DNA from 2 places in the Trinickia sp. HAY1-2D genome. Region 1 is predicted to be linked to the other one. Evidence: predicted binding sites of a transcription regulator. Region 1 holds the regulator's gene; the other holds the start of a gene.

Region 1 (7,035 bases):
GTCAAGGACCTGAGTTCTCCGCAATTGCGCACGGTCCGCAAGGAGTTGCTGCTGTTGCGCGCCGAGGTCGAGCGTTCCGAGTTCGTGCACGCGCGTATGGAGCTTCATCACAGTCTGTCGAGCTTCGGCTGGCTGAAGCTGTTCGTCCCGGGCTTTTCCAGCCATCGGTCCAGGGCGGGCGGCAAGAGCATCAATGCCTCGCTGACCGATTGGTTCACCGGCCACCCGCTGGTGAGCTCGCTCGCGTCGTTGATACTGGCCAAGCCGCTGCGCGCGACGCTGGCCGCCGGCACCAAGCCGCTCATCAAGTGGGGATCGCTCGGCGCGGCCGCATGGGCGGGGTATCGCTTTCTCGCGCAAGCGATCCACCGCGAGCACGCGCGGTCGGCCACGCAGACCGGCGATGCGCCGTAACGCTTGCAGCGGTGCGCCGCTGAGCATTCTTATCTCCGCGAGCTGAGCCGAGCCGGTTCGATTTCCGCGGTTCATGTCCGCGCTTGCCGCTATCGGCGGCCCAGCCAGCAGCCAGGGTCCATGGTGCCGCGCGAGCCAGCTCGCCGGTTCATACGCGCGCCGAGCACATCCAGAATGAATGTCCCACATGCATCGCCCGCCATCGGGCCGGCATCGACAGGCCGCGCCTCCAGCGCGTAGTATCCGCTCGCGCGGTCGCCATCGACCACATGGAGCCGATAGATTGGCGCGCCGACAGGCGGCGCCTGGTCGAGTCCAGCCGGCAAGACGACCGCCCCGCCTGCATGTGCGTCCGTGCCCGCTTCCAGATACTGCGCCGCGCGGTAGAGCGCCATCGCAGCATCGGCGCGATGGGCGCGCGCCACATGCTCGCGGTAACTCGGCAGCGCGTAAGCGGCCAACGCAGCGACGATCGCCAGCGCAATCACCAACTCCATCAGAGAGAATGCCGCGGCCCAGCGAGCCGGCGTGCGCGTAGCGTCCCTGGCGTTCAATTACCGTCTCCTCGCGATGCGGCGCCAGTGACGCGATTCCTTACCCGCTTCGCGAACCACGAAGACCTGTGCCCACGCTTGCGCATCCACGCTTGCGCCAAAGCCTCTCGCCGTGACCACAAATCCCCGCGCGTGCGGCCGCTCCGCAATGCGCAGCCCTTCGATCAGACACTGAGGCGGCCTGCGACCACCGGGCCAGTTCGGTAGCGGCGCAAATGCAGCGGCATCGGCGAACGGATCGCGCTCTTGCCAACGCATCGCCTCCGCGCGGCTCGGCAGCAGCAGCGGCGCGCGGCCGGCCTCGTGCTCGCGGAGGCAAAGCTCGAGCGCGACATTGGCCGCCTGCATGCTATGCAGCGCATCCTCGAAGTTCGATGCGCGCCGCACACCCATGATGGTCGCGTCGAACGAGGCGATGGCCGCCGCCGATAGCATCGACGTCAGCATGAGCGCAACCGGCAACGCCGCCCCGGATGCCTGCCGGGCAAGACGGCAGGCGCGATGGGTCCGTGGCACCAGACCGTATGCCGACGCATTGCTCATCGGCCCGCCTGCTCGTGATTCCGTACCGCAACGCGGCGCCGGAATACCTGCCGAGCGTGACCGTCGAAATAGCGCGTCGCCACCGGGTCGCAATCGACGTGCTGGCCGCGTGCGTCCGTCCGCCTCCCGCGGACACGCACACAGATATCCACGGCAGTGACGTGCTGCCAATCGTTCGGCGCGACGGCATCGGCACGAACGGCTCGGGCGGCCCCGCGTATCCAATACCTGAAAGCCAGCCGTTCGACACCCGCAACAGCCGGTTGCCGGGCAAGACCGCCGTTGCCTTCGCAATAAAGCTCGGGGGTGCCGCCATCCCGCGATGTCCCCACGAAAAAACGATTGGAGACGACGACCGACTCTCCGGCTCGCCCGATACCCTGCCCCAGGCAATCCGTCGTTTGCCCCGCCTCGGTAGGCCACGTCGCCACGGCGTCGTCGACATAGCGGATAACGATGCCGTCGGAGCCGCTCGCATCGCGCTCGCAACGAAGCCCGCCCGCCGTTTCGACCGGATATCCCGACGTACAGCCGAATAGTCCCGGCGCGACATCTCCCGACAGCGCCGGCAACCCTGGCGGCACAAACCCCGCCATCTGGATCTGCTCGCTCATCAGCAACAGGGCTGTCATGCCGGCCTCGCGCATCAGCGCCGTATAGGCAGACGCGGCGTAAAACTGACGCACCGTATGGTAGAGCGACGCGATCATCGCCACGACGACGAGCCCCAGTGCCGTTGCAACCATCAACTCGATGAGCGTATGCCCGCGGCTGCGCCTCCCCACTGAGCCGCGCCTCATTGATTTCGCCCCGCGCGAAGCGCCCAGCCTCATGGCGTCGCCCCCAGAAACAGAGGCGCTACGCTGCAAGAAACCTCGGGGGCGGCGAACTCGGGCGGACATCCGTCGAAACGTATAGGGCGCGCTCGCCCAAGCGCGTGCCCACCCGCTTGCGAACTCGCCCAGCGCACGGCGACGAATGCGGCACCGCTACCTGCATCCCGTACGACGATGTCGCCACGCGGCAATGCCTGCATGGCCTGGACACGCCAGTACTCGATCTCACCCGCTGCCGCGGATCGTTCGCGCAGCGCATCGGCGGCCGAAGCCGCAATCAGCGATGCCACCTCGCGCTGCGCAGAACTCTTTTCGGTACGCACGGCCACGAACTGGCTCGAGATCGTGCCAACAAGAGACAACGCGGCGATGCCCAGTGCGATCGCAACTTCAAGCAGCGAGCCTCCGGTTTGCCGGCCCGGGATTCGCGGCGAGGCATTCATACGTGCCGCCCGCACTCGGCGCCCACCCTCGCCCGGCCGCCGGCAGCGATCGAAACGCAGCGCCTCGCGGCTTGCGCAGACGCGCCATGACGAGCGCCTGTCGGCGCGATCTCGAAGCTGCGAAACCCGCCGATCACCTGTCCGGCCGGCGGGCGAAACCGGATCGCATGCGCGGCGCCGCGGATCCGCACGCCGGGCGCCGGAACATGCGTGCGCAATACCCGCTGTCCGTAACCGGTTTCAAGCGCGACGACCCAACCCGTCGCCCAATCGACGGGGACACGGTCCCGGCCGAAGTCGTGTGCGCCGTTATGGACGCATCGTCCGTCACCATCAGTGCGGCAAATCACGACCGGCAAACCGATACGAACCGCTTCGCTGCGCGCGTACGACATGCTCGCCAGCAGCATGCGCGTGCTCGCTTCGACGCGCTGGCGTTGCTGCCAGGTCGCAAACGACGGTATCGCCAGCGTCGCGAGCAACAGCATCACGGCGCAGACGATCAGCGTTTCGACGAATGTGAATCCGCGCGCGTGCCGCGCACGTCGGCGCTCAATGCCTGCTCCGCTTGCACCGAACCGCATTCCCAGCTCCGTTGTCCGTTGTTCGATTCGATCAATCTAGCGGACGTGCACGTACAGCACCATCGTCCGTTCGGCCGAGTGGCGAGCAAGTATCGACGCGCCGACAATGGCGCGTCACGTCAATATGCAAGGGAATGAAAACGATGAAACGACTAGACCGATCAACGCTTGCGCGACGGTTTGGCGGGAGCGGCGCGACGAAACTCTTCGATGACGTCCTCGAATTCGGATACATCCTCGAAGCGCCGGTAGACCGATGCAAAGCGAACGTAAGCGATGGTATCGAGCTGACGCAGCTCGTTCATCACGAGCTCGCCAAGGCGCTCGCTGCGCACTTCGCGTTCGCCGCTGCCCAGCAATTGATACTCGATGCGGGCAACCGCCGCGTCGATCGCGTCCGCCGCAACCGGGCGCTTTCTAAGCGCCAGTTGCATGCTCGCGACAATCTTGCGGCGATCGAATTCGGTGCGGCTGCCATCCTTTTTCACCACCGCCGGCAACATGAGCTCGACTCGCTCGTAAGTCGTGAAACGCTTGTCGCAGGCCGGACACCGGCGGCGGCGCCGAATCGCGGCGCCGTCCTCGGATACGCGCGAATCGACGACCTGGGTATCCTCGTGCCGGCAAAAGGGGCAGCGCATGGTGGCTCAGCGATAAACCGGGAAGCGCTTGGTGAGTTCGGCAACCTGCGCGCGCACGCGCTCGATCGTCCCCGCGTCTTCCGGGTTCTCGAGCACGTCGGCAATCAGATTCCCCACTTGCTCCGCTTCTTGCGCACCGAAGCCACGCGTCGTCATGGCGGGCGAACCGAGGCGGATCCCGCTCGTGACGAACGGCTTTTCCGGATCGTTCGGAATCGCGTTCTTGTTGACGGTGATATGCGCCGCGCCCAGCGCGGCTTCAGCCGCCTTGCCGGTGATGTTCTTCGCGCGCAGGTCGACCAGCATCACGTGGCTTTCCGTACGGCCCGACACGATGCGCAAGCCGCGCTTGACGAGCGTCTCGGCCAGCACGCGCGCATTATCGACCACGCGCTGCTGGTAGGCCTTGAACTCAGGCGAGAGCGCCTCCTTGAATGCGACAGCCTTCGCGGCGATCACATGCATGAGCGGGCCGCCCTGAATGCCGGGGAAGATGGCCGAATTGATCTGCTTCTCGTATTCGGCCTTCATCAGGATCACGCCGCCGCGCGGGCCGCGCAGGCTCTTGTGGGTCGTCGTCGTGACGAAATCGGCATGGGGAACCGGATTGGGATACACACCGGCGGCGATGAGCCCCGCATAGTGCGCCATATCCACCATCAAATACGCGCCGACCGATTTCGCGATCTTCGCGAGGCGCTCGAAGTCGATCTTCAGCGCGAACGCCGATGCGCCGGCAACGATCAGCTTCGGCTTGTGCTCCTCGGCAAGCTTGGCCGCGGCGTCGTAGTCGATGTCTTCCGCCTCGTTCAAGCCGTAGCTGACCACATTGAACCACTTGCCCGACATGTTGACCGGCGAGCCATGCGTCAGGTGACCGCCTTCGGCGAGGCTCATGCCCATGATCGTATCGCCCGGCTTGAGCATCGCGAAAAAGACACCCTGATTCGCCTGCGAGCCGGAGTTCGGCTGCACGTTCGCGGCCTCGGCGCCGAAGATCGCCTTCACGCGCTCGATGGCCAGTCGCTCGACGATGTCGACGTATTCGCAGCCACCGTAATAGCGCTTGCCCGGATAGCCTTCGGCGTATTTGTTGGTGAGCTGCGAGCCCTGGGCGGCCATCACGGCCGGACTCGTGTAGTTTTCCGATGCGATCAGTTCGATGTGTTCTTCCTGACGGCGGTTTTCCTGTTCGATCGCTTGCCAGATCTCGGGATCGATGGCGGCAATGGTGCTTTGGGCTCTGTCAAACATACGGATTCCGTTGAAGGTTTACAGGTTGGCCGAAATGCGCGGAATGCATACGAACGTACGCTTGCACTGGATGGCGGAGGGGCCGGCACTGGCGTGGCGGAAAATTCGAATGGTCGAAGCTCCGTTGCACCCGCGGGGCAACCGCCGCTGCGCAAGCGAACGCGCGCGGTTTTCGGCTGCCCAGGCGAACGGCAAAACGGCACCTTGCGCTTCACGGTGGGTCGCTCCACCTTGACCCCGGAGGGTGTTATCGCCAGTTACGCAAGGGCTGAGCGCGTTAGTGTACTGGCAGCGCAACCAATAGGCAATTGGCCGGCCACAGTGCCAGCACGGCCGCATCGCGGCGCGCTTGCGCGCACCGCTTCCCGCGCCGACCCTCCCGCGAAAGGTAGCCGGAGCCCTCGGCGCGCGCCCGCAGCCCAATGGAAAGCATTTCGAAAGAATCGGGAGCATTCATACCGCGACCGGGGTACGGCGGGTATCATCGGCCCGTTCCGTTTTTCGCCTTCGGTAGTTCTTGCTTATACCGGCAAGGCCATGAGGCCTGCCGGGTTCGACCAGTCAGGAGCAGCAATGATCGTTTTAGTCACGGGCGCATCCGCCGGCTTCGGCGCCGCCATCGCTCGCAGTTTCGTCAATGGCGGCCACCGCGTGATCGCCACCGCTCGCCGCCTCGATCGCCTGGAGGCGCTCGCCGAGGAGCTTGGACCGGCACTTTTGCCGCTCGAGCTCGACGTGTGCGACCGCGCCGCCATACAAGCGTTGCCGGGGCGGCTGCCCGAGGCGTTCGCGTCCGTGGACGTGCTCGTCAACAATGCGGGGCTCGCCCTTGGACTGGAACCCGCACAGCGGGCCGATCTCGACGATTGGTCCCGGATGATCGAGACGAACTGCACCGGCCTCGCCGCCGTCACGCATGCTCTGCTGCCAGGAATGGTCGAGCGCAATCGCGGCCATATATTCAACCTCGGCTCGACGGCGGGCAGCTACCCGTATTCGGGCGGCAACGTCTACGGGGCAACGAAGGCTTTCGTGCACCAGTTCAGCCTGAATCTGCGCGCCGACCTCTCGGGTACGGCCGTACGCGTCACCTGCGTGGAGCCGGGGCTCTGCGGCGGCACGGAGTTTTCGAACGTGCGTTTCAAGGGAGACGACACCAAGGCAGCCGGCCTCTACCGCGGTGTAACGCCGCTTTCGCCGCAAGACATCGCCGATTCGATCTACTGGATCGCCACGCTGCCCGCCCACATGAACGTCAATACGATCGAGCTGATGCCGGTGGCGCAATCGTTCGCGGGCCTGTCGATCCATCGTGGCTGAAACCGCTCGGCAACGCCCACGGTCCGAGCGCGTAGGCATGGCCGGACGACCGTATCCGGTGCCCTGCGTCCTGCGCTCGACATGTAATTTCGAGATGGTCGTACGGGTTCCGGTAAAATGCGCCCATGAATATGCCTAGCAGTCGCCCAGCAACGGGCCGCGGCTTTTTATGGCCGCTGCGCGTGTATTACGAAGATACGGATGCGGGCGGCATCGTCTTTTACGCGAACTACCTTAAGTTCTTCGAGCGCGCGAGAACCGAATGGCTCCGCGCGTGCGGCATCGAACAAGGCCGCCTCGACCGGGAGATCGGGATCGTCTTCGTCGTACGCGGCACGGCGCTCGACTATCGAGCGCCCGCGCGTCTGGACGATCTGCTCACGATCGAGAGCCACATCGAGCGGCTTGGTCGCGCGAGTGTCGATTTCGTGCAACACGCGTGGTGC
Region 2 (7,035 bases), 2.1 Mb from region 1:
CGCGAGCGCACCCGGAAAATCCGTGGCAGTAAACGGCGCCACGCCGCCGACCTTGATGGGCCGCAGCGACGCGGCCGTGCAAACGATTGGCGTGCTCGGGATGTCACGTTGCAAGAGAAACCTCCTCGGTGAAATAGGTGCGCTCGTAGAATTCGCCTTTCTTGCCCGTATTGAACGAAGAAACGGGCCGGTGGTATCCCATGACGCGCGTCCAGATCTCGCACGGTTGGCGTTCTTCGTCGCGAAGCTCGACGGGGGCGGCGTGTGTCGCGTGGTTGTGATTCATGTTCAAGGCTCCATTAGTTCAGGGGTTGCGGGTCGATTGCATTTGCGATGAAGCAGCGCCTCGTCGCATTTGGGACAAAACTCGTGGCGGCCCGGCAAATAGCCGTGCTTGGGGCAAATCGAGAACGTTGGCGTGACGGTGATGTACGGGAGCGAGAAGCGGCTCAGCGTACGCTTGACGAGTTCGCGGCAGGCGTCGGCCGACGACAGCGGCTCAGTCATATAAAGATGCAGGACCGTGCCGCCCGTGTATTTGCGCTGCAAGTCGTCCTGATGCTCGAGCGCCTCGAACGGATCTTCGGTAAAGCCGACCGGCAACTGCGACGAGTTCGTGTAGTACGGCATGTCGGCGGTGCCTGCTTGCAGGATGCCGGGATAGCGTTTGCGGTCTTCCCTGGCGAAGCGGTACGTCGTACCCTCGGCCGGCGTGGCCTCGAGGTTGTACATATGCCCGGTCTCTTCCTGGAACGCGAGCATCTTCGCGCGGACGCGATCGAGCAGGCGGACAGCGAAGGCATGTCCCCAGTCGGTCGTCAGATCGTGCGCGTCGGCCGTGAAGTTGCGGATCATCTCGTTGATGCCGTTGACCCCGAGCGTGGAGAAGTGATTGCGCAGCGTGCCGAGGTAACGCTTCGTGTACGGAAAGAGGCCGTTATCCATCAGTTGCTGAATCACGCGACGTTTTATTTCCAAACTCTCCTTGCCGAGTTCGAGCAACGCGTCGACGCGAGCCATGAGCGCACCTTCGTTGCAGGCATAAAGATGGCCGAGCCGCGCGCAGTTCAATGTCACGACGCCGATCGATCCAGTCTGCTCGGCCGAGCCGAACAGGCCGTTGCCGCGCTTGAGCAACTCGCGCAGATCGAGCTGCAGCCGGCAACACATCGACCGGATCATGTTCGGTTTCAATTCCGAGTTGATGAAGTTCTGGAAATACGGCAGGCCGTAGCGCGCGGTCATCTCGAACAATCGCGTGGCGTTCGGACTGTCCCAATCGAAGTCGGCCGTGATGTTGTAAGTCGGAATCGGAAACGTGAAGACGCGGCCTTTCGCGTCGCCGGCTTGCATCACTTCGATGTAGGCACGATTGATCATGTCCATCTCGGCCTGCAGATCGCCGTAGCGGAAGTCCATTTCCTTCCCGCCGACGACCGGCACCTGCTCGCGTAGATCTTCGGGGCACACCCAATCGAACGTGAGATTCGTGAACGGCGTTTGCGTGCCCCAGCGCGACGGCACGTTCAGGTTGTAGATGAGTTCCTGAACGTATTGGCGCACTTCCTCGTAGCTCAACCGATCCTTGCGCACGAACGGCGCCATGTAGGTGTCGAACGAGCTGAACGCTTGGGCGCCGGCCCATTCGTTTTGCAGCGTGCCCAGAAAGTTGACGATTTGCCCGACTGCGCTCGACATGTGTTTGGGCGGTGCCGCTTCCACCTTGCCGGGCACCCCGTTGAGCCCCTCGGTGAGCAGCGTGCGCAGCGACCAACCCGCGCAGTAGCCCGAAAGCATGTCGAGGTCATGGATGTGCAAGTCGGCGTCGCGATGGGCCTGGCCGACGGCGGGCGGATAGACGTGGCTCAGCCAGTAGTTCGCGACGAGCTTGCCCGAGATGTTGAGGATCAGGCCGCCGAGCGAATAGCCTTGATTTGCATTGGCATTGACGCGCCAATCGCGGCGCTCGAGATACTCCTCGATGGCGGAGGCCACGTCGACTTGCGGCTTGGCGTGCCGTTGCGCCTGCGCGGCGTGTGCGTATGCGTGACGGCCGGCTTGAAGAAGGTGAGCGGGTATCGGTCCGTGGTCCATGTGAGCCTCGATGAGCACAATATATTGTGATGTTGCTCATCGTATGCACTACATATAGCGTGGTCAACGCCGCTCGCCTATATTCTTGCGTCTACTTGACCTGCGTTAAGTTATGAGCCGGCCGCGAGCGTGGCGCCCGGCCGATTGCCCTTCGCCATTAGCCGCTGCAACCGCACGCGCCGGTTCCACCGCCTGCGCATCCGGCAGCCGACGCTTGCGCGGGCGCCGCGCTTTCGTTCGGCGCGAGCCTGATGCCGAAGTCGATCACGACACGCTCCGGCGTGCGCTCCACGTATTCGATGTGGACCTGATCGCCGTACCGCTGTTGCATTTGATTGAGCAGCGGCAGAGGATCGTGGTCGTTGATGAAGCGCATGGTCTCCCCATGGTCGAGCGTTTCGAGCGCCCCGAAAATGGCGGCGTGGCGCAAGCGCTTGGCAATGCCGCGGACATCGAAGGCATAGGTCGTATTGGGATTGGCATTGGTCATTGCGGACTCCTGAGTGGAAGTGACATCGACGAGAACATGACGACGATGAACAGCGCCAGCGCCGCGGCGTTGCCGATTGCGCCGGCGCGGTGTAGCACAAATGCCTGCGCGAGCGCGCCGCCGATGCGCAGGGCGAGCGCCGCATGCAACGCAGCGAGCGGCAGATAGAAGAGAGGGCGATAACGCACGCGCAGCCGTGTGAGCGCCGGCAGGACGATCGGTGCGTGCCCGAGCGCCATCGACATGACGAAGCCGAGCGTGAGCGCATGCAGCGCCGCGTCGTGCCACGGATGCCCGGCGTCCCATGAACCGAGCAAGCCGAGCACCCCGCTCAATGCGAGCCAGCCATAGCCCGACAACAGACAGACGGCAATAAAACGCGTGAGTCCGTGCTGACGCACGGTAACGCGCGCGATGTCATGGCGGGTCAGCCATAGTGCCAGTGCGACCAGCGCTGCGGAGAATGCGCGCAACGCGGGCTCCGGCGCATACGGCGAGGCACTGGCTGAGAGGAAGATGACGACGGCGATGGCGACGAACGTCACCCGCGCGCGCGGTGGGGTTCGCCGCATGCGCGTGAGCTCGAGTCTTTCCGCCGCGATCGTCAAGACGAGAAACGCCAGCCAATTCGGCACGGCCCGCAGCGGCGCCTGAGTCGCAAGCCACAGAACGTTGCCTGCCCACCAGCTCGACACGCCGAGCGCGAGCACGAAAAGATGCAATGCCGGCTGCCGGCGAAGCAACCCGGCCATGCTCGCAAGCGCGGCCGTCGCCGCGATGACCAGAAGAGCCTGGGCCCAGGCGGGCGGCGCGCCGGCCAGCAGCACGAGGCCCGCGGCGGCTGCGCACGCGGGGGCACAGAGGTGCGGGCCTGCCCGGAGCGCGACTGCGCGCTCGAGACTGACGACTGCGCCGAAGAAGACGGGCAGGACGAGCACACCGTGCCAAGCAGCGCTCGACAGCGCGTGGGGCGGCAGGGCGATGCCGAAGCGAGCGAGACCGGCTGCAATGCCGCATACGAACGCGACAGCGATGGAGCCTGCGAACGCAATCCGCACGCCCGTTTGCGTGGCGCGCCCCCACGTTGCACGGGCGCCGGTTTCGGCTGTACCGGCGGGCGACGTATGCTTCAATCGTCGCTCCAACCGAGCGCATCGCGAGCGGCGTCGCTCATCATCTCGGGTTGCCACGGCGGCTCCCAGACGAGATCGATGTCGACGATCGTGCCCACCTGCAACGCGGCATCGATGACCGCGTGCACGTCGTCGAGAATCGACTGCCCCATCGGGCAGGCGGGCGAAGTCATGGTGAGCGCGATGCGCCAGCCTTCGGTACGCTGCTCGATGTCGTAAACGAGCCCGAGATCGACGATGTTCACGCCGATCTCCGGATCGATCACGTGCCGCAGCGCCTCGCGAATCTGCTCGCGCGCCGACGGGGCGCTGGTAGGGATCGGTAAGGGCTCCATAGTCGTTCTCCGCGGGGCTTTATTGAGCGTGGGACGGTTGGGCGGCCGGACGCGAGCATCCGGCCGTCAGGGCGTGGGGCGCGTGCTCGCGTCGTCTCAGACGCGATGGGCCGCGCGTTCGACGGCTGCCTCGGCCGGATGTGCGGGCCGCACGCGGCGCAGCAGACGCAGCGCGAACCAGCCCAAATAGAGCACGCCGGCAGCGAAGACGATGTCGCCCGGGACGCGGATCCACACGAGCGCCTGCATGATCGGTGCGTGCACGATCTCGGGTGAGCGCGCATACCAGAGCCCCTTGCTGACGCTGGCCCACGCCTCGTAGATGCCCGAGGGCAGGATGGAGAGGAACACCATCATGAACAGGCCGATGTTGAGCATCCAGAATGCCGGCTTGAGCAGCGTGTCGTCCCACGCTTCGCGGGGCGACAGGCCGCGCAGGCAGAACAGCATGAGCCCGATACCCAGCATCCCATAGACGCCGAACAGGGCAGCATGGCCGTGCGCGGGCGTCATGTTGAGCCCCTGTACGTAATAGAGCGAAATCGGCGGGTTGATCGAGAATCCGAGCAGCCCGGCGCCTACGGTGTTCCATACGCCCACGGCGACGAAGCACAGGATCGCCCACTTGTACGTTTGGACCCACGGTGCGGCCTGCGTCTTGCGATAGGTTTGCCACCCTTCGAGGCCGATGAGCGCGAGCGGTACGACTTCGAAGGCCGAGAACACCGAGCCCACCGCGATGACGGCCGTCGATGCGCCGGTGAAGTACAGGTGGTGCAAGGTGCCCAGAATGCCGCCGAACAGGAATACGATCGTCTCGAGCACGATGGCGCGGTTGGCCGTTTCGATGCGGATGAGGCCCAGTCTGGAGAAGATCAGCGCGATGACGGCGGTTGCGAACACTTCGAAGAAGCCTTCGACCCACAGGTGCACGAGCCACCACCTCCAGTACTCGATCATCGAGTAATGCGTGTGTTGGCCCCAGGCGAGCGAAGTCGAATAAAAGGCACCGATGCAAGCCGCCGACAGGAACACCATGCCGATGAGTCCGCGCCCGTTCGTTTCGCGGTTCTTCAGCGCGGGCATCAATGCACGTCCCATCAGCACGAGCCAGAACAGCAGGCCGACGAACAGCAGGATCTGCCAGACGCGGCCCATGCTCGTGTAGGCGAGCCCCTGATTGCCGATCCAGAAGCTGTAATCGGTGCCGCGATGCTGTAGCGTGCCGAGCCAGCCGCAGACGGTCGACCCCACTACGATCACGAGCAGCGCGTAAAACAGCACGTCGACGCCGAGCTTTTGCAGCTTCGGTTCGTGCCCTGAGAGCAGCGGAGAGATGTATAAGCCCGTTGCGAGCCAGGCGGTGGCGATCCAAAGCACGCCGAACTGTGTATGGATGGTGCGGCTCGCGACCCATGGCAATACGTCTGCAAGCGGCAGCCCGAAGAAGCTGTGGCCTTCCACCGCATAGTGGGCGGTGATCGCGCCCATGCCGACTTGCGTCAACAGCAAGCCGATGACGACATAGAAGTATTTCTTCGTTGCCTTCATCGACGGCGTGGGTTTGACGTTGAAGAGCGGATCCTTGGCGGGGGCCGCCAAAGACGCTTCGCCTTCGTTATGTGCCGAGTGGTACCAGATCATGCCGGCGATGCCCGCGAGCAGCAGGATCACGCTGGCGACGGACCACATGCCGTTGGCAACGGTCGGGTTGTTGTCGACGAGCGGCTCGTGTGGCCAATTGTTCGTGTAGGTGATTCCCGTTTGTCCGGGGCGATCGGTGGTGGCCGACCAGGCCGACCAGAAGAAGAACGAGGCAAGCGCCGCCTGATCGTCGGCACGTCTGACGGAACCGGCATTCATCGCGTATTGATCGCGTAGCGCATCGAGCGACGGGTCGTCGCCGAACAACGCTTCGTAGTGCGCCGCGACGTCGCGCACGGCGCTCGCGCGCTCGTTGCTCAGCGTGAGGCGGCCGGTCGAAGCGTCATAGCGATTCGCGCGCATTTCGCGCTTCAGGCGTGCGTCGAGCGTTCCCTGCCGATCGTCCGTCAGCGCGGCATAGGGCTGCTCGAACTGCAGCTTGGCCCAGTTCTCGCGCAACTGCAGCGCTTCGCGATGGAGCCAGTCGGCCGACCAGTCGGGCGCCACGTAGCTGCCGTGGCCCCAGACGGTGCCGAGTTGCTGTCCTCCGGCCGCGAGCCATACTTGCTGGCCGCGCTTGATTTGATCGCCGGTGAACAGCACTTGACCGCTCTGATCGACAACCGCGCTCGGAATCGGCGGGGCGGCCAGATAGATCTCTTTTCCGAGCCAAAGCAAAGCGGCGAACGATAGCAGGCAGACCAGGCCCAACCATCTCCATAAGCGTCGTGTCGATTGCATATCCTCTCTCCTGGAGGGTGAAGTGCAGGGATGCCATTGCCTGCGGGTCGATCCGTCTGCAGTGGCTAAAACATATATTTGAAATACATGTTAACGGGCATCATAGAGTCGCCTTTTGATCTAGGTAAAGGTTCGTGTCGGTCGGTAAGCGGGTGGTCTGCACGTTCGCCATCCGGGAACGTCGATGTTTGCGGGGGTGCGCGGGGGTGTCGCGTTATTTCGCCGCAGGTACCGGTGTGCAGGCGATGAAGTGGCCTGGAGCGCGCCGCGTCCGGGCGCTGGAACGCGTCGCTTTGGAGGGGGAGGCTGGAGTGTGAGCAAAGCCCCCGTTGTCGGGGGCTCGATGTCGGTGTCGCCCGTGGAACGCCGGTCGCTGTGAACGCCGAGCGGGTTTACAGCTCGATACGCGTGCCCAGCAAAACGAGGAACTGTCTCAACCATTCGGGATGCGCGGGCCACGCCGGTGCCGTGACGAACGGCGCGTCGGTGACGGCCGCATCCACGCGAATATCGGCGTACTCGCCGCCGGCCAGCCGAACCTCGGGCGAGCAGGCCGGATAGGCCGAAATGCGCTTGCCCCGAATGACGTCGGCCGCCG

The links. Region 1 encodes NrdR, which represses ribonucleotide reductase genes. Its sites were predicted from a motif close to CACNANATNTNGTG; they were not measured.
Region 2: ACR9ZC_RS20720 (ribonucleoside triphosphate reductase) is a predicted target of NrdR. The motif match lies at 2,110-2,123, and genes of this name have one in related genera.

The regions. Positions count from the first base shown of each region.
Region 1 covers NZ_JBPGWX010000002.1:817,166-824,200, reverse strand. Annotated here, with positions in the region: gene ACR9ZC_RS10820 (DUF3318 domain-containing protein) at 1-414, shown strand, start outside; gene ACR9ZC_RS10815 (type IV pilin protein) at 504-968, opposite strand; gene ACR9ZC_RS10810 (pilus assembly PilX family protein) at 969-1,511, opposite strand; gene ACR9ZC_RS10805 (PilW family protein) at 1,508-2,296, opposite strand; gene ACR9ZC_RS10800 (type IV pilus modification PilV family protein) at 2,341-2,790, opposite strand; gene ACR9ZC_RS10795 (GspH/FimT family pseudopilin) at 2,787-3,374, opposite strand; gene nrdR (transcriptional regulator NrdR) at 3,536-4,015, opposite strand; gene glyA (serine hydroxymethyltransferase) at 4,022-5,269, opposite strand; ZMP/ZTP riboswitch at 5,441-5,540, opposite strand; gene ACR9ZC_RS10780 (SDR family NAD(P)-dependent oxidoreductase) at 5,843-6,589, shown strand; gene ybgC (tol-pal system-associated acyl-CoA thioesterase) at 6,715-7,035, shown strand, end outside.
Region 2 covers NZ_JBPGWX010000002.1:2,923,790-2,930,824, reverse strand. Annotated here, with positions in the region: gene ACR9ZC_RS20730 (anaerobic ribonucleoside-triphosphate reductase activating protein) at 1-87, opposite strand, end outside; gene nrdD (anaerobic ribonucleoside-triphosphate reductase) at 104-286, opposite strand; gene ACR9ZC_RS20720 (ribonucleoside triphosphate reductase) at 289-2,094, opposite strand; partial or broken gene ACR9ZC_RS20715 (DUF2249 domain-containing protein) at 2,342-2,584, opposite strand; gene ACR9ZC_RS20710 (hypothetical protein) at 2,581-3,642, opposite strand; gene ACR9ZC_RS20705 (metal-sulfur cluster assembly factor) at 3,714-4,052, opposite strand; gene ACR9ZC_RS20700 (nitric-oxide reductase large subunit) at 4,149-6,437, opposite strand; gene ACR9ZC_RS20695 (DJ-1/PfpI family protein) at 6,830-7,035, opposite strand, start outside.